2 regions of the Bacillus sp. P4_E1 genome follow, and region 1 is predicted to be linked to the other one. Evidence: a T-box and tRNA genes for the amino acid it is inferred to sense, from the RefSeq annotation. Region 1 holds a T-box; the other holds one or more tRNA genes.

What was found. The T-box of region 1 lies ahead of AC1DS7_RS10355 (valine--tRNA ligase). A T-box ahead of a tRNA ligase gene usually reads a tRNA of that ligase, here a tRNA-Val.
Region 2: it has a tRNA-Val gene. The T-box ahead of AC1DS7_RS10355 (valine--tRNA ligase) is inferred to sense a tRNA for this amino acid. The anticodon was not compared.

Annotation. Positions count from the first base shown of each region.
Region 1 is NZ_JBFUIV010000006.1:49,627-59,112, forward strand. It holds gene hemD (uroporphyrinogen-III synthase) at 1-544, shown strand, start outside; gene hemB (porphobilinogen synthase) at 718-1,707, shown strand; gene hemL (glutamate-1-semialdehyde 2,1-aminomutase) at 1,707-2,996, shown strand; gene spoVID (stage VI sporulation protein D) at 3,076-4,083, shown strand; gene ysxE (spore coat protein YsxE) at 4,156-5,181, shown strand; T-box leader at 5,316-5,547, shown strand; gene AC1DS7_RS10355 (valine--tRNA ligase) at 5,586-8,231, shown strand; gene AC1DS7_RS10360 (bifunctional folylpolyglutamate synthase/dihydrofolate synthase) at 8,326-9,486, shown strand, end outside.
Region 2 is NZ_JBFUIV010000008.1:75,797-85,282, reverse strand. It holds gene odhA (2-oxoglutarate dehydrogenase E1 component) at 1-2,783, opposite strand, end outside; partial or broken gene AC1DS7_RS13235 (helix-turn-helix transcriptional regulator) at 3,510-3,626, shown strand; gene AC1DS7_RS13230 (hypothetical protein) at 3,629-4,006, shown strand; gene AC1DS7_RS13225 (DUF3976 domain-containing protein) at 4,035-4,217, shown strand; partial or broken gene AC1DS7_RS13220 (hypothetical protein) at 4,352-4,715, shown strand; gene AC1DS7_RS13215 (hypothetical protein) at 5,062-5,130, shown strand; gene AC1DS7_RS13210 (ABC transporter ATP-binding protein) at 5,163-6,062, shown strand; gene AC1DS7_RS13205 (ABC transporter permease) at 6,055-7,296, shown strand; tRNA gene AC1DS7_RS13200 (tRNA-Val) at 7,938-8,010, opposite strand; gene AC1DS7_RS13195 (hypothetical protein) at 8,204-8,419, opposite strand; gene AC1DS7_RS13190 (hypothetical protein) at 8,703-8,930, shown strand; gene AC1DS7_RS13185 (D-alanyl-D-alanine carboxypeptidase family protein) at 9,085-9,486, shown strand, end outside.

The sequences.
Region 1 (9,486 bases):
TTTTTTTCTAGATAGTTTGAGAAAGAAGCTCCCCGGACCGATTAAAATTGCTGCAGTAGGCGTGAAAACAAAGTTAGAGTTAGAAAAGCGAGGCTATCAAGTAGATTTTGTTCCCACTGCATTTGTTGCAGAAGTATTTGCAGAAGAGTTTGTAAAAAAACTAAGTGGAAACGAGCGTATTTTATTTCCGAAAGGGAATTTAGCAAGAGATGTAATCCCGGTTAAACTTAGGGAGTTTGGTGTTTTTCTAGATGAGTTAATTGTATATGGTACGAAGGTGAATGTAGAGAAAAAACAAGAACTTATAACAGCATTGAAATTAGGGGAAGTAAATATTATTACATTTACGAGCCCTTCAACTGTTGATAGTTTTGTTCGTTTACTTGAGGGTACAAACTGGAGAGAATGGACGAAAAAATGTACAATTGCTTGTATAGGGCCTATTACGGAAAAAGAGGCGAACCTCTATTTTCCACATGTTATTGTGCCAAAAGAGTACACTGTAGAAGCATTACTACAATGCATTTGTGAATCTATAAAGTGAAACTTTAATCAGTGGGGGTTTTGTTCATCCCCCACTGATTATTAGTTGAACCAATCGGGCGTTTACGGGCAGTTGATCTCCCACCTAACTTCTTTGCTCCAGCCGAATTTTGAGGTGGGGGTCTTACTGCCCGCAAATAGCGGGATAAAATAAAAGAATGGGGATAGAAATCTATGAATTCTTTACAATTTAATCGTCATCGTCGTTTAAGACAAAGCGGGGGCATGCGTGCGCTTGTACGTGAAACATTTTTACATACAGAAGATTTTATTTACCCTATTTTTGTATTAGAAGGAGAAAATACTCGTAATGAAGTTCCTTCTATGCCAGGCGTATATCAAATGTCTTTAGATTTATTGCAAGCTGAAATGCAAGAGGTCGTTGATTTAGGTATTCGTTCTGTTATTGTATTTGGTTTACCTGCTGAAAAGGACGAAGTTGGATCATCGGCATATTGTGAGCAGGGAATTGTACAGCGTGCAATTAAGCAAATTAAAGATGAGTTCCCAGAGCTAGTAGTAGTTGCAGATACATGTTTATGTCAATTTACAAGCCATGGTCATTGCGGTGTTATTGAAGATGGCGTTATTTTAAATGATGAGTCTCTTGCAGCTCTTGCAAAAACAGCTGTAAGTCAAGCGAAAGCAGGGGCAGACATTATTGCACCATCTAACATGATGGACGGATTCGTAACAGCAATTCGCCATGCATTAGATGAAAATGGTTTCGCGCACGTACCAGTTATGTCGTACGCTGTGAAATATTCATCAGCATTTTACGGACCGTTCCGTGATGCAGCACATGGTGCACCGCAGTTTGGTGACCGTAAAACATATCAAATGGACCCAGCGAACCGTATGGAAGCATTCCGTGAAGCAGAATCAGATGTAATGGAAGGGGCCGACTTCTTAATTGTAAAGCCAGCTCTTTCTTATCTAGATATCGTTCGTGATGTGAAAAACAACTTTAACTTACCAGTCGTTGCTTATAACGTAAGTGGTGAATATTCGATGATTAAAGCAGCAGCACAAAATGGTTGGATTAATGAAAAAGAAGTTGTACTTGAGAAATTAATTAGCATGAAACGCGCAGGAGCAGACTTGATTATTACGTATCATGCAAAAGATGCAGCAAGATGGTTACAAGAAGGAGGCGCTAAATAATGAAAAAATTTGATAAGTCGATTGCGGCGTTTGAAGAGGCTCAAAATTTAATGCCTGGAGGCGTAAACAGCCCTGTTCGTGCTTTTAAGTCTGTTGGTATGAATCCGCTGTTTATGGAGCGCGGAAAAGGCTCTAAAGTATATGATATCGATGGGAATGAATACATCGATTACGTATTATCGTGGGGACCTTTAATTCATGGTCATGCGAATGATCGTGTTGTTGAGGCTTTAAAAGCTGTTGCTGAAAAAGGAACAAGCTTTGGTGCACCAACAGAAATTGAAAATAAATTAGCGCAGCTTGTTATCGAGCGTGTACCATCAATTGAGATTGTGCGTATGGTTAACTCTGGAACAGAGGCGACAATGAGTGCACTACGTTTAGCTCGTGGTTACACTGGACGTAACAAAATTTTAAAATTCATTGGTTGTTATCACGGTCATGGTGATTCTTTATTGATTAAAGCAGGTTCGGGTGTAGCAACGCTAGGTTTACCAGATAGCCCTGGTGTACCAGAAGGTGTAGCGAAAAATACGATTACAGTAGCGTATAACGATTTAGAAAGTGTAAAATATGCTTTCGAACAATTCGGTGATGACATCGCTTGTATAATTGTAGAACCAGTGGCAGGGAATATGGGTGTTGTTCCTCCTCAACCAGGGTTTTTAGAAGGACTTCGTGAAGTGACAGAGCAAAACGGTGCACTACTTATTTTTGATGAAGTAATGACAGGATTCCGTGTTGCTTATAATTGTGGACAAGGTTACTACGGTGTAACTCCTGACTTAACTTGTTTAGGTAAAGTAATCGGTGGTGGCTTGCCGGTAGGAGCATACGGTGGGAAGGCAGAGATTATGCGTCAAGTTGCACCAAGCGGACCGATTTACCAAGCTGGAACATTATCGGGTAATCCACTTGCAATGACAGCAGGTTATGAAACGTTAGTGCAGTTAACGCCAGAATCATATGTGGAATTTGAGCGTAAAGCAGAAATGTTAGAGGCTGGACTACGTAAGGCAGCTGAAAAGCATAATATCCCGCATCACATTAATCGTGCAGGTTCTATGATTGGTATTTTCTTTACAGATGAGCAAGTTATTAATTATGATGCAGCAAAATCTTCAAACTTAGAATTCTTTGCAGCTTACTATCGTGAAATGGTAGAACAAGGTGTATTTTTACCACCTTCTCAATTTGAAGGTTTATTCTTATCGACAGCACATAGTGATGCAGATATTGAGGCGACAATTGCGGCGGCCGAAATTGCAATGTCAAAATTAAAAGCATAATTTCTTAGAGAAAATCGCTTTCCATTAGGGGAGCGATTTTTTTTATTCATAAAGTAGCCTTAGAGAACATAAATCTGTAATGACATATAGTTTGGGAGGGGGAAAAGAAGTGGCAACAGATCATTCATTACGATTTTCATTAAAAGAATCTGTTTGGTTCCAGAAGGGACAGGAAGTCGAAGAACTTTTGTCAATTTCGTTAGATCCAGACGTTGAGATAGAGGAGCTCGATCATGAAGTTATCGTGAGGGGGCAATTAGATTTAACGGGAGAGTACGTTGCAAGGCAAGATGATTCAGCTTATTCGTTAAGAGAGCTATCACCAGCAAAGGCAATTGATTATGTAGAAACAAGGGCAGACGGGGTTAATGAGCTTGTCCATTCCTTTCCGCTCGAAATATCAATTCCAAGAAATCGAGTGAAAGTAATTGAAGAATTATATGTATCAATCGAGGAATTTGATTATGAATTAAAGGAAAATGGTTGCTTACAACTATTAGCGGATATATCTATTACAGGTTTATGTGACGAAGAAAGAACCGAGGATGAAGAGGAAGAGACGGTGTATGCCGAGTTGGAAGCTGATTCAGCTGAAGAAGATGAAAGTAGACCTGCACCGCACGAAGAGGTACCAGCCTATAAAGAATCAGATGGATGGGAAGATTATGCATTTGAGCCGTTTCAGTTAGAAGAAAGAAAAGAGCAAGAAATAGAAGAAGAGGAATTAGAAGAACATGAACTTGTGGAGCGTGAAGAGGAGCAAGAAAAGACGCCACAATTTGAATTGTTCGGGCGGAAAAATTTCAAGAAAGAAAAAGCGAAAAAGCAGGAAGAGCCAGAGGAAGAAGCATATTCACAGCGAGATGAAAATGCACTTTATTTAACGAAATTATTTACGAAAGAACCAGAAGAAGAATTTACGAAGGTAAGAATGTACTTCGTACAAGAAGGAGATACAATTGAATCGGTTGCAGAACGTTATGAAACGACTGTACAAAGCTTATATCGTGTAAATCAATCAGAAGATATATATTTAACTACAGGGCAAATTATATATATTCCTGTTTCAAAAGCAACAGTGAAATAAGTGAGTGAGTTTTTTCACTCACCTCTTTTCTTTTCCTAGAAGCTATGTTTTGAATAAGAAAGGGTTATTCGTATGGATATTGAATTACGAAATCGCTATGAACCCATTGTGAGGCAATATAGATTGGACACTCAGCATATGGAAGAGCACGGAAGTGTAATGAAAATTTATACGAATCAAGGTCCGTATGCGTTAAAGAAAATACAAGATAGAAAATTAGAGCGGAATAATTTTTTACACCATATTCAGTATTTGAAGGAGAAAGGTTTTTCGAATTATGTACCTATTTATCACACGACGGACGGGAATTATGTTTTAAGTGATGGGGCGTATAGCTATTATTTAATGCCTTGGTTAGAACGTGCGGAGGGAAATGGCGAAGATAATGATCAATACCATAAGATGTTTCAAACGCTCGGGACGTTGCATCAAAAAACGGTGAAAGAGGAGACTTATACAGAAGAAGATTTAGAAAAACATTATACAAATATATCCGGCCGTTGGGAAAATGATGGCGAGATATTAGAAGAGTTTCTCATAGAATCTGAAGCGAAGTGGTATATGTCTCCATTTGAATTACAATATTGTACGTATTATCACCACGTTATGAGAGCACGTGAGTTCGCAACGAAACAATTAAGTGAATGGCATGATGCAATGAAAGAAAAGGAAAAAACACGTACTACTTTCGTTCATGGAAATGTATCGCTTAATCACTTTTTATTTGATTATGAACGAAACGGTTATTTTATTAGTTTAGAAAAGTCTCAGTTTGCTACACCGGTACAGGATATCGTCAGCTTTTATTCAAGGTCTTTGAACACATATCCAATTGCGCGGAGCGACCGCTTTGAATGGTATCAAATGTATCAAAAAAATTTTCCATTTACGAAAGAGGAGCAGCTTCTTATGTTTGCGTATATGACGTACCCGTCGCATTTTATTCGGCAAATTCAGTCGTATACGAAAAGAAGAAAGAGTCGTAATGAAGAAAATGAGCTTCGCGGGGTAAAAATTCTGCAGCAATCGCATTGGCTCATTAGTAATACAGAATATTTCCTTTCGCAATTACAAGCTGCCCAGCAAGGGAACGGATAAAGAAGATAAGTAGGGAGAACCCTGCTTATCTTTTTTTATTAGTTCCATAAAGAGATAAAAGCCGTAGTTTCAAATTTATCTTGACGAATAAGGTTTCGTTTTTTACACTATTGTATATAATAATTAACAATCACATAAATGCATTGAAGGGGAAGAGTATAACATGAAACGTCTTCAGAGAGGGGAACCATTGGCTGGGAGGTTCTCTAGATAGTTATGTTAGAAGGTAGCCCTGGAGCATCTTTTCTGAACGGAATGATTCTTATTAGGAAAAGACGGATTTGTCCGTTATCAAATTAAGAGTATAAGCAAATTCTGAATTTGTTTGTAAATAAAGGTGGTACCGCGATGTCCCTCGTCCTTTTTTGGATGAGGGGCATTTTTTATTTTAAGGAGGGAAAATAATGTCAAACACGGAAAATAATTTACCAACTAAATATGATCATATGTCCGTTGAAGAAGGCCTTTACAAGTGGTGGCTTGAAGGCAAATATTTCGAAGCAACAGGAGATGAGAAGAAACAACCATATACAATTGTAATTCCACCTCCGAACGTAACTGGTAAGTTACACTTAGGTCACGCTTGGGATACGACGCTTCAAGATATTCTAACTCGTACAAAGCGTATGCAAGGTTACGATGTATTATGGCTTCCAGGAATGGACCATGCTGGTATCGCAACGCAAGCGAAAGTAGAAGGAAAACTTCGTGAAGAAGGTATTTCACGTTACGATCTTGGTCGTGAGAAATTCCTTGAAAAAGCTTGGGAATGGAAAGAAGAATACGCTTCTCACATTCGTCAACAATGGGGGAAAGTTGGTTTAGGACTAGACTATTCTCGTGAACGCTTCACATTAGACGAAGGTTTATCTAACGCTGTTAATAAAGTATTCGTACAATTATATGAAAAAGACTTAATTTACCGCGGTGAGTATATCATCAACTGGGATCCAGCAACACGCACAGCTCTTTCTGATATTGAAGTAATTCATAAAGAAGTTCAAGGTGCATTCTACCATATGAACTATCCGTTAACAGACGGTTCTGGTCACATTCGCCTTGCAACTACTCGTCCAGAAACAATGCTTGGTGATACAGCGGTAGCAGTTCATCCAGAAGATGATCGCTACAAACATTTAATCGGAAAAACAGTTACACTTCCAATCGTAGGCCGAGAGATTCCGATTATTGCTGATGAATACGTAGAAAAAGACTTCGGAACAGGCGTTGTGAAAATTACACCAGCTCATGACCCGAATGACTTTGAAGTAGGTAACCGTCATGACTTACCACGTATTTTAGTAATGAACGAAGATGGAACGATGAACGAAAAAGCTGGTAAGTATAACGGTATGGATCGTTTCGAATGCCGTAAAGAGTTAGTGAAAGACTTACAAGAAGCTGGCGTATTAGTAGAAATCGAGCCTCATATGCACTCAGTAGGTCATAGTGAGCGTAGCGGTGCAGTTGTTGAGCCTTATTTATCAACACAATGGTTCGTAAAAATGGCTCCACTTGCAGAAAAAGCGGTAGAACTTCAACAAAAAGAAGAAGAAAAAGTAACGTTCGTACCAGAGCGTTTTGAAAACACATACTTACGCTGGATGGAAAACATTCATGACTGGTGTATTTCTCGTCAATTATGGTGGGGACACCGCATTCCAGCTTGGTATCATAAAGAAACTGGTGAAGTATACGTAGGTACAGAAGCACCAGCAGATCTTGAAAACTGGAATCAAGATAATGACGTGCTTGATACATGGTTCAGTTCAGCATTATGGCCATTCTCAACACTTGGCTGGCCGAATGAAGATGCAGCAGACTTTAAAAAGTTCTATTCAACAGATGCTTTAGTAACTGGTTATGACATCATCTTCTTCTGGGTATCTCGTATGATTTTCCAAGGTTTAGAGTTTACAGGAGAGCGTCCATTTAAAGATGTATTAATTCACGGTTTAGTTCGTGATGAGCAAGGACGTAAAATGAGTAAATCTCTTGGTAACGGTATTGATCCGATGGATGTTATCGAGAAGTACGGTGCAGATGCGATGCGTTACTTCTTATCAACAGGAAGTGCACCAGGTCAAGATTTACGTTTCAGCATGGAAAAAGTAGAATCTACTTGGAACTTCATTAATAAAATTTGGAACGCATCACGTTTCGTATTAATGAACATGGATGACATGAAGTATGAAGAAATCGATTTAACTGGTGAAAAATCAGTTGCAGATAAGTGGATTTTAACTCGCTTAAACGAAACAATCGAAAGTGTAACACGTAACATGGATAAATATGAGTTCGGTGAAGCTGGTCGTTCATTATACAACTTCATTTGGGATGATTTCTGTGACTGGTACATTGAGATGGCGAAACTTCCACTATACGGTGAAGATGAAGCAGCTAAGAAAACAACTCGTTCGATTTTAGCTTACGTATTAGACCAAACGATGCGTCTATTACATCCATTCATGCCGTTCGTAACAGAGAAAATTTGGCAACATTTACCGCATGAAGGCGAGTCTATTACAGTAGCAGCATGGCCAACAGTTCGCGAAGATTTACAAGATAAAGAAGCGGCAGCAGAAATGCACCTTCTAGTTGATATCATTCGCTCTGTTCGTAACATCCGTGCGGAAGTAAATACGCCAATGAGCAAAAAAGTTCAAATGCAAATTAAAGCAAAAGACGAGGTAGTACTAGCTCAGCTTACGAAAAACAGCTCTTACATTGAGCGTTTCTGTAACCCAAGTGAACTAACAATTAAGATTGATTTACAAGCGCCAGAAAAAGCGATGACTGCAATCGTATCAGGTGCAGAGTTATTCTTACCGTTAGCTGATCTTATCAATCTTGATGAAGAGAAAGCGCGTCTTGAAAAAGAACTTGAGAAGTTCGATAAAGAAGTAGAACGTGTACAGAAGAAACTTTCAAACCAAGGATTCGTAGCGAAAGCTCCTGCAGAAGTTATTGACGGAGAGCGTGCGAAAGAGCAAGATTACCTAGAAAAACGCGAAGCGGTTCGTCAACGTCTAGCGGATCTTGAGAAATAAAAATGTTTTTCAGAGACTCACTATATTGGTGAGTCTCTTTTCTTTGCGTATAATAGAATTAAGAAGTTTGTCTTTTGAAAGGGGAATAGCAAACGTGATACATACATACGAAGAAGCGATAAACTGGATTCATAGCCGATTGAAATTTGGGATAAAACCAGGACTAGAAAGAATGCAATGGATGTTAGAAGAACTCGGAAATCCAGAGCGTCATATAAAATGTGTTCATCTAGCCGGCACAAATGGAAAAGGTTCAACTTTAACATACATGCGCTACATGTTAGAAGGTGCGAAATATAAAGTAGGATCGTTTACATCGCCTTACATAGAAACATTCAATGAACGTATTAGTGTAAACGGAATACCGATTGCAGATGACGAGATTGCGGAACTTGTAAATATGGTAAAGCCAGTCGTTGAAAAATTAGATGAGACGGACTTAGGAGAAGCGACTGAGTTTGAAATCATTACAGTAATGGCAATTTATTATTTCGGTAAAGTTAATTTCTGTGATGTTGTTTTATTTGAAACGGGGCTTGGGGGAAGATTTGATTCTACAAATGTTATTCATCCGGTTCTCACGATTATTACGAATATCGGCCACGATCATATGCATATTTTAGGCGATACACTAGGAGAAATTGCATATGAAAAGGCAGGGATTATTAAGTCTGGTGTTCCAGTTATTACTGGTGTGAAAAATGAAGAAGCATTGCAAGTAATTCAAAAGGTTGCTAAGGAAAACCATGCAAGCTTATATGAACTTGGAAAACAGTTTACAACATTACATAAACATTCTAATGAAGATGGGGAACATTTTGATTTTGATTGTCCATTTGCCTCGTTTGAAAATGTTCGAATTTCAATGAAAGGTATTCATCAAGTAGGCAATGCAGCGCTAGCGCTTATGGCAGTAATGTATTTAAAAACATATTTATCATTTTTAATTAATGAAGAGGAGATGAAAGTTGGCTTACAAGAAGCATACTGGATTGGTCGATTTGAAAAGTTACAAAGTAATCCAGATATTATAATAGATGGTGCTCATAATCCAGAAGGTATTGAAAGTCTTGTAAAAACAGTAGAGGCACATTATAAAAAGAAGAATGTAATAGTTTTATTTACTGCTCTTGGTGACAAACAGTTACATAACATGGTAGGGCAATTAGAAAAAGTTGCTGATGAAATAATATTTACGACGTTTGCCTTTGATCGTGCCATTTCTGCTGACAAGCTTGCATCGTATTCACAACAA
Region 2 (9,486 bases), on a different contig from region 1:
TCAGCTTTGTGAGCGAATGGATCGCCACCAGATGGGCTAGAACGATCCGGGCGTCCAATGTAACCTGTTTTCACTTTATCCCCAGCTAGTTCGAACAGAATTGGAGCCATGTAATGCCATGCGCCCATATTACGAGGTTCTTCTTGAACCCAAATGATTTCTTCTAAGTTTTTAAAGCGTTTAATAATAGATTGAACTTTTTCAGCAGGGAATGGGTACAACTGCTCGACACGAACCATATGAACTTCATCTAGGCTGTACTCATGCTTACCACTTTCGATTTCTGCTGCTAAGTCAATTGCCATTTTACCTGTACTTAAAACAAGACGTTTTACTTTGTTTGGTTTTGCACCAAGGTTTTCTTGTTCTAAAGCAGGTTGGAAACGTCCTTCGCTTAACTGACTAGCAGTTGAAAGCGTAAGTGGATGACGTAATAAACTCTTTGGTGTCATAAGCACTAACGGTCGAACAGCTTCTGTTCCTAAGATAGATGCTTGACGACGTAAAATATGGAAGTATTGTGCCGCGCTCGTTAAGTTTGCAACTGTCCAGTTGTTCTCAGCAGCTAATTGTAAGAAACGCTCTGGACGTGCACTAGAGTGTTCTGGCCCTTGACCTTCATAACCGTGTGGTAATAGAAGAACTAAACCAGATTTTTGACCCCATTTTGCTCTTCCTGCTGAAACATATTGATCAAATAATGCTTGCGCAGTATTTGAGAAGTCACCGTATTGAGCTTCCCACATCACAAGAGTTTCTGGAGCAAATACGTTGTAACCATATTCGTAACCAACAACAGCAGCTTCTGATAACGGACTGTTATGAACAGAGAATGATGCGTTAATGTTCGGTAAACGGTGTAATGGTGAATATGTTTCGTTTGTATCAGTATCGTGTAATACGATATGACGGTGCGCGAATGTACCACGCTGTGAATCTTGACCAGTTAAACGAATTGGCGTACCTTCTTGCAAAATAGAAGCGAATGCTAACGATTCAGCAAGTGCCCATTCAATTTTACCGTTCTCTTCAAGAGCATCTTTACGGCGCTCAAGAATTTTCTTCACTTTTGGATATACGTTAAAGCCTTCAGGCCAAGACAATAGTCCTTCATTAATTGCACGAAGTGATTCAATTGAAACACCAGTGTCAATCGGTTGAATTCCTTTTGCAACAACCTCTGGAACTTTAACGTGAATTGTTGCAGCACTCGTATCAGCTGGTGGCACTTGTGCGTATTCAGCCTTTAATTCCTCTTGTATAAACTGAGTAATTGTTTCAACCTCATCTGCATTCAGAACGCCAGCAGATTGTAATTGATCTGCATAAATTGCTCTTACAGTTGGGTGATTTTTAATTTTTTTGTACACTTGTGGTTGCGTAACTGCTGGATCATCCATTTCGTTATGACCATATCGGCGGTAACCGATTAAATCGATTAAGAAGTCCTTTTTGAACAGCGTACGATATTGGATCGCAAGGTTTGCAGCAGCAAGACAAGCTTCCGGATCATCAGCATTCACGTGAACAATCGGAATATCGAAACCTTTTGCAAGGTCGCTTGAATATTTAGTAGAACGAGAATCATAGCTATCAGTCGTAAAGCCGACTGCATTATTTGCGATAACATGGATCGTTCCGCCAGTTTGGTATGCATTCAATCTACTTAAGTTGAGTGTCTCAGACACAACACCTTGACCAGGGAATGCAGCATCACCATGAACTAAAATTACGAATGATTTTGTAGTATCTTGTTCTGGAAGACCAGATTTTTTACGATTCTCTTGAGCTGCGCGTGCGAAACCTTCAACAACAGGGTTAACGAACTCAAGATGACTCGGGTTATTTGCTAATGTAACACGAGTGCTAACTTCTTCATTACCAACGACTTGTTCTCTACCTAAATGGTATTTCACGTCGCCAGTCCAGCCAGCATTTGCCACTGTACCTTCTATTTTTGCATGTTTGAATTCTGCAAACATGTGATTATATGGCTTTTCTAATACGTGAGCGAGTACGCTTAGACGACCACGGTGAGCCATACCAATCATGACATCTTCAACGCCGCCTTTAGCACCTTCTGAAACAATTTCATCTAGTACAGGTACAAGCATATCAACGCCCTCTATTGAGAAACGTTTTTGACCAACGAATGTTTTATGCAAGAATTGCTCGAAACCTTCAACAGCAGTTAAACGTTTTAAAAGAGCAGTTCGTTTTTTATTTGATAATGGTTGACGCAATGAATTTGATTCCACCATTTGATGCAACCACGCGCGTTCTTCACTATCTTGTATATGTGAGAATTCATAAGCTAAAGATTTTGTATAAACGTCTTTTAATCTATGAATTACATCAAGTGCAGTGTGAATACCCTCTGGTGCATCTTGCCATACTGTTTTTGCTGGAATCGCTTTCAAGTCAGCATCGCTCAGTTCGTTCATTGTTTTCTCGATAAGAGATTGTCCGTTTGCAGCATCTTCCATCGGATTAATGTGAGCCAATGTATGCCCGAAAGAACGGATCTGTTCAACAAGTTGAACGACCTTAAGAATCTTTTCAATGTTCCCTGTGTTTTGAGGAGAAAAATGTGTTGCTGTGTTGTCCCCTGTTACGACATCATCTTGAAACGAAGGAGCTCCAAAAATTTCAAAAAGCTCTTGTAATTCCGGATCAACAGAACCTGCTCCAGTTACGTAAAGATCATACTGCTCAATAACATAACCAAGGTTCGGACCATGGAACTTGGCCCAAGGGTTTGTCGTTGTATTCTTCCTCGTCATTTGTTTAAACCTCCCAATGCATATAATCCTTTTTCCATACAAAAAGGTGCATTTTGCTCTTTTCAATAATTGATGAACCAATAATCAATGTAAATGTTTTTCTTTACTCTTATGTTATTACAATAATTTACATAATACCAAACACTATTACTTATCTGTTTTGTAAAAAAACATTCACAATAACTTATCACCCAAGTTAATCTTTCATGTTATAAAGTAATTTCACGGGAAAACGGGGTGGATATATTTGGTATACCTACATTAATACCTATAATTGTTGCATTTAAATATAAGTATAACTATCAGAATGTTTTGATAAAGTTTAGTTCGAATTATGTATATTGGAATAATAAGCGCTTTCATTGATATTATACAACAATATAACGGAATATAGTATAAAAAATAAAAAATTATGAATTTACCATAAACTTTATCTCGATAGTGTTAAATATCGAAAGGAAAATGAAGGATTTCTACAAAAAAAGTGGCTATACATAAAAAATGCTTCATAAACCGTTAGTTTCTATAAATATGGCGAAAAACAACGTAAAAACAATAGCGCATTTCACCCGATAAAGAGCAGAATGAAACATTTTAAAAGGATAAAACAAATATGGAGATATTAAATTTTCATAAAAACGGAGAGGGGATATAGTAACGGCTATATACATTGTTCCATGTTTCATTTCAAAATAGACGTGCTGAATTTGAAAAAGTTTCTTCTATTCAATTGAAAAGGGAAAATATGATCCATCACTTCCGTTAGCATTTGAAATTGCAAAAGCATTTCAGACAACGATAGAACATGTATTTATTTATGAAGGAAAAGAAGGGGAGGAATAGAGATGAATTATTCACAAAAGTACTTTGTAATTATGGGAATTATCTTTTTAATTATGAGTGGAACTATGATATTAGCAGGTATAATGACACATTCCGCGCCGCCAATTCCAACCTATACAGTACTTGCAATGATGATCATGTGTTTTTGCCTAAGCTACTTGCACCCGCAATTTAAAGAAAAAGATGAGCGAATGAAACTCATTCGTTATAAAGGAATGTTCTTCAGTTTTTTTGCACTAACGGCATACTATCTTCTTTTCTCTATCGGCTTAAACTTAAAAGTAATTACGCTATCTGCGGTTGAACTATTGAATATATTAATGGCACTTACGATGAGTACAGTTTTTATATCGTTTGTTGTTTTATCTAAAAGATATTAAGATGTAAAAGAGAAAGGAAGATTAACATATGCAAATGATGTACGCTTTTGGCATGGGGCTTGTTTTATTTTTAGCGGTATTCTTATTTATTCGTAAAGACGTTCAAGGTGGGACGTTAACGAAACGAGGATTTTATAAAATGATCGGCTGTTTAGTTGTTATGTTTATAGCGATTATCGTAATGATCGTTTTAATAAATCAGTCACTATAGAATTTAAAAATGGAACCTTACTTTTGTAAGGTTTTTCTTTTTGAAAATAAAACTAAAAATTACCATAAAATCCATTTGCTATCTATTCTGTGTATTATATAATCCAATAAAATGATAGGCAAGGAGAATAGTATATGAATAAAAAAGCTATCTTCTTTTTATTAACATGTCTACTACTTGTTCTCGTTTGTTACTTATATAATATGTAACAAACGAGAACAAGTGCCACCTATGTTAGTATGGGAGGGCCAGGAATACTACGTTACGAATGAACCTGTCAAAGCAGAAGAAGTCGGGCAAAAGCTTGGCGAAGTGACGAAGGAAATTGAAACAAGCAAAAGGCCTACTAACAATAGCGAATCTAATACATTAAAAGAAAAAACAGAAGTATTCACAATGATTGAGGAAGAAAAAAATGATTACTCGCCATTAATCATAAAGGAACCTTATGGTGACGAATATAGAATAGTAAGGCTGATGTTAAAGCAAGTATTATAATATAAATGAAGAAACAAATTTTTAATAGAGAGTAGTGAGCGTTATGAGATGGAAAGCAGGAACTTTTGAAAAAATAGAAACGAATGATTTATCTATTGAGCAGCTTAAATGTGCCTATAAGTTGTTTTAAAGTACATAACGAAAATTTTTTCAAAGAAATACCTTATAAAAATATTAAAATATGCAAAATTGCATATTGGTTATTCTAAATCTTATGCTAACCTTATAATGAAAAATATAACATTTGTTGGTAATGAATGATTTTTGAAGGAAATAAGTTATTGAAAAAATATCATATAGGGAAATTGTTTGAATTTCAGATGTTACAAATGTTATCTTATTTTTAATGTCTGATAAAAGCGATGCCATTAGAGGTCAAAATATTGTTGTTGACTATGGATATACAATTGTATAAATAAATCATCTTGGGAATTAAGGGTGTGGATAATGAGTTTACTAATTAAAGATTTAATAAAGAAATTTGACGAACATGTTGCAGTGAATAATTTGAATATCGAGATACCAAAAGGTGAAATTTTTGGATTCTTGGGCGGGAATGGAGCAGGTAAAACGACTACATTTCGAATGATACTTGGCCTTTTATCGAAATCAAGCGGAACCATTTCATGGAATGGTAAGCCTATAAATTATGATGTAACGGATAAGATTGGGTATTTACCCGAAGAACGTGGGCTTTATGCGAAAATGACTGTCAAAGAACAAGTTAACTTTTTTGCAAAATTAAAGAACATGAAAAGTAAAGATGCAGAAAAAGAACTTCACTATTGGCTGGAGCGTTTTAATATTACTGAGTATCTGAACAAAAAGGTAGGAGAACTTTCAAAAGGGAATCAGCAAAAAATTCAGCTGATAACAGCGATTATACATAAGCCTGAACTATTAATTTTAGATGAACCATTTAGTGGTTTAGATCCAGTAAATGTTGAAATGTTAAAAGAAGCTGTTCTTGATATGCAAAAACAAGGGGCGTCGATACTTTTTAGTTCACATCGTATGGAACATGTGGAAGAGTTATGCCAACACATTTGTATCATGAACAAAGGAGTACCTGTTGTTCAAGGAGACATTGCCAAAATTAAAAGTGACTTTGGTAAAAAGAATGTTGTAATCGTTGGCGATCATGACTTTGATCATTTGAAAGAAATAAAAGGTGTAGAAAGTATGAAAAAACGTAAAAATGCAGTTACTCTTAAAATTTCATATGAAGAAGTTTCGCATGTTTTATTTAAAGAGATAACGAAATTAGGTTTTGTTAAAAAATTCGCAGTAGAGGAACCTACATTAAATGACATCTTTATTGAGAAAGTAGGTGCACAGCATGAATAGTTTCTGGACGATTTTTTTACAAAACTATAAATCTAAGGTAAAAGCTACATCATATATTGTTATTACAATCATGATTTCTATGTTAATTATAGGAATGATGAATTTTGAAAAAATTTATAACTATTTTGTAGGTAACGAGGAAGAGCAAGTTGTCGTTGTTACAGAAAAAGAAGAATTATATACAACAATTCAACAAGTGTTTAAAAATGTCGATAGTAAGATACATGTTAAACATAGTACGGATAAACAAAAAGCAGAATCAGGTGTTAAAGATGGTGATTATACATATGCAATCGTTGTAGAGGAATTGGATAATAAGCAACTAAAGGCTACGTATATAACTGAGACAGATACAAATCAGCAAGATGTTAGTAAGGTTCAAACGATTTTATCTCAAATACAATCTTCTAATTTCGCGCAGCAATTAAATCTATCACAAGATGAATTAAAGGTGCTAACAACGCCAGTAGAAATTCATACCAAAACTATATCAGATAAGGTTAAAGATGGAAAACATACAGAGGGTGTAGGGATTTTAATTAATACCTTTATCATGTTAAATTATTTAATGATATTATTGTATGCTGCACAATTAGCTACAGATGTTGCAACAGAGAAATCTTCTCGTGTCATGGAGTTAGTTGTTTCAAGTATTTCGCCTACCAAACATTTATATGCGAAGCTATTTTCAACATTATCAGCAGGTATTACGCAAATCATAATTTGGTGTTTGGTCGTAACTGTTGGGTATAAAACATCAGTTAATGATTCGGAAAATGATATTTTAAACAGTATTGATTTTAATTCTATTGCTCCTACTTTAGTGGTGTATGGGATTCTATTCTTCACATTAGGATTCTTATTATATGGCTCATTATCTTGTCTACTCGGCTCTATTATTAGTCGTATAGAGGAATCTTCTCAAGCTGTTATGCCGTTAACATTTATGTTAATTGCTGCTTTATATATCGCACTTTATGGAATGTCAAATCCAAGTAGCACGGTTGTTACCATTACTAGTTATATACCTTTCTTTACTCCTATTGTTATGCTCGTTCGAATTGGATTCCTCAATATCCCAGTATGGGAGATTGCGCTTGCATTAGCGATTCTAATTGCAACAATATGTATGATGATTGGTTTAACGAGTCGTGTTTACCGCGGTGGCGTATTATTATATGGTAAAGGCGCATTTAGTAATATCAAAAGGGCAATCAAGTTAGGGAAAAAATAAGATTGGCTTATTCATATTTAAAAAGACTACATAGTTAATCTATGTAGTTTTTTGTTGTTACAATAATTTTTATATATAAATTATTGTATTAGGCTATTTTTTTAAAGAAAACTTTAAAAAGTTCCCAAGAAGAGAGTGAAGAATTGAGTTCTGGTGAACAACGCAGAGCTATGAGTGATATAATTTATGTCTTTCTCAAAAATTGAGGAAAAGAAGTAGGGGAAATGGTATAAATATAATATTAGCGATTGATGAACTGGAAGTTTCACAGAATCTTACGCAATGTTTCAATCGAAATAAATATAAGTTGAAAGAAGTGGATATATTTATTGCTTTTTGAAGACATGTTGAATATTACAAGTTTAGAATCGCACTTTGCTATATCACGGTGAACGATATTACAAATAGCAGTAAATCAAATAAAATAAAGCTAGCTAAGAGTGAGCTTTTTTGTCTAAAATATTGACTCAAATCTAATAAGAGATTTAAAATCATAAGTTTATTTTCATATGAAAAATTAATCGTTAACCAAAAGAGAGATATTGATCAAATCTCGAACAGTATATAAAAATTTATTATAAAAATAATATATTGATTTGCTACATAAAGAAAGCCCCGTGACTATCAAGGGGTTTCTCATATGATCCCGACTGGCCTCGAACCAGCGACCTCCACCCTGTCAAGGTGGCGCTCTCCCTGCTGAGCTACGGGATCTTAAAAAATGCTTATGTAATAGCATCTTTAATAATTATGCTAAAGCAATTATATATAATTAACTGAAATTTTACAATATTTTTATAGTAAGTTTTTAAAGAGGGAGCATGTGCAAGTATATTAGTAGTGAATAAAGGGAGAATTAATAAGGAGAGAACTGAATAGAAAGTAGGTTTTGAATGTAGCGGTTATATTATTTTCGATAGTTATCTAAAGGATTTTCGTCACTTAGATCAACAAGTAAAGGACATAAGAATAGCAAAGGTAAAGCGGCGTTAGCATGATGAAAGGTATCATTAGACATATATTGTCTTCCGAAACAATACGGACAATCTTTTTCAAATGTTACGAGTATCGACCATACATCTTTTACTTTCCACTTCGTTTTACAATATGTACAACGCGCCATGGAGTTCCTCCTCATTTTAAGGTGTTTTCTAATATATTCCATTTGATTGTACTAAAGTCAAGTGCATTTAGTGTGATAGAATATAAGTTGGTTTGTTTTTTTATATGGATGTATTCCGTAATTTATGACTAAATGAATGTAGTGTGAGGGTTATATAATAAGAGATTTTCATTTTTAATATGCAAATTGGCCAATATATCCTTTTTACAATTTTCAAGAAATCATGTATAAAAGAAGTACAAGATATTTATAAATATTCAGGAGTAGAGGGAGAATAATTGTAATGGTAAGAAAAACGTTTAAGATGCGTGTGTCTAGAAATAGAACGATTTCGATTGATGGTTCGATTCTTGATGTGGATGTGACGCATGATGAGTTTTTACAAGAGTTCGTTGAGTGGGTCGATTCTAAAGGTTGGTCGTTTATGGGGATGACAGATGAGATTACACCTGAGGAAGCTAGTCAAAATTTAATAGACTCATTGATTGATGAGAAGGATAAGAAAGAGTAATTCCTTCTTATTTTTTGTTGTATATTTATGTTCCTAATCGTAAAAGTGTGATATAGTAAAAAAAGTGAATATTCTTCCAAATTAATACAAATTACATATAGGTTGGTAGAGGTATTTTATAGAATGTGAAAGTAAAGGGAAAAGGGAGAGTCATATGGTAAATTTTAAGGAAATTTCGGTTTTTGTTATGGTTATTTGTTTATTTTTTTTGACACCTATGACGTTATATGCTGAGACGAATATTGGAGTAAATCCGGAGCAAGTGGCACCTCCACCTGCGGAAGGGCCGAATGTTTTTAGTCAGTTTGCGACTACGATTGATGCGAAAACAGGAGATATGTTGTACGACAAAAATGCACATCATCGTGCGTTCCCTGCTAGTATGACGAAAGTGTTAACGGCGATTTTACTGATGGAGCATACGAAGCCAGAGGATCAATTTACGTTTTCACAATTAGCATTAGATCAAGAGAAGAGTAATTATCAAATTGAGTTTCAACCTGGTGAGACTATTAATAGAAATACTGCACTTATGATTTTAATGGTGCTGAGTGCG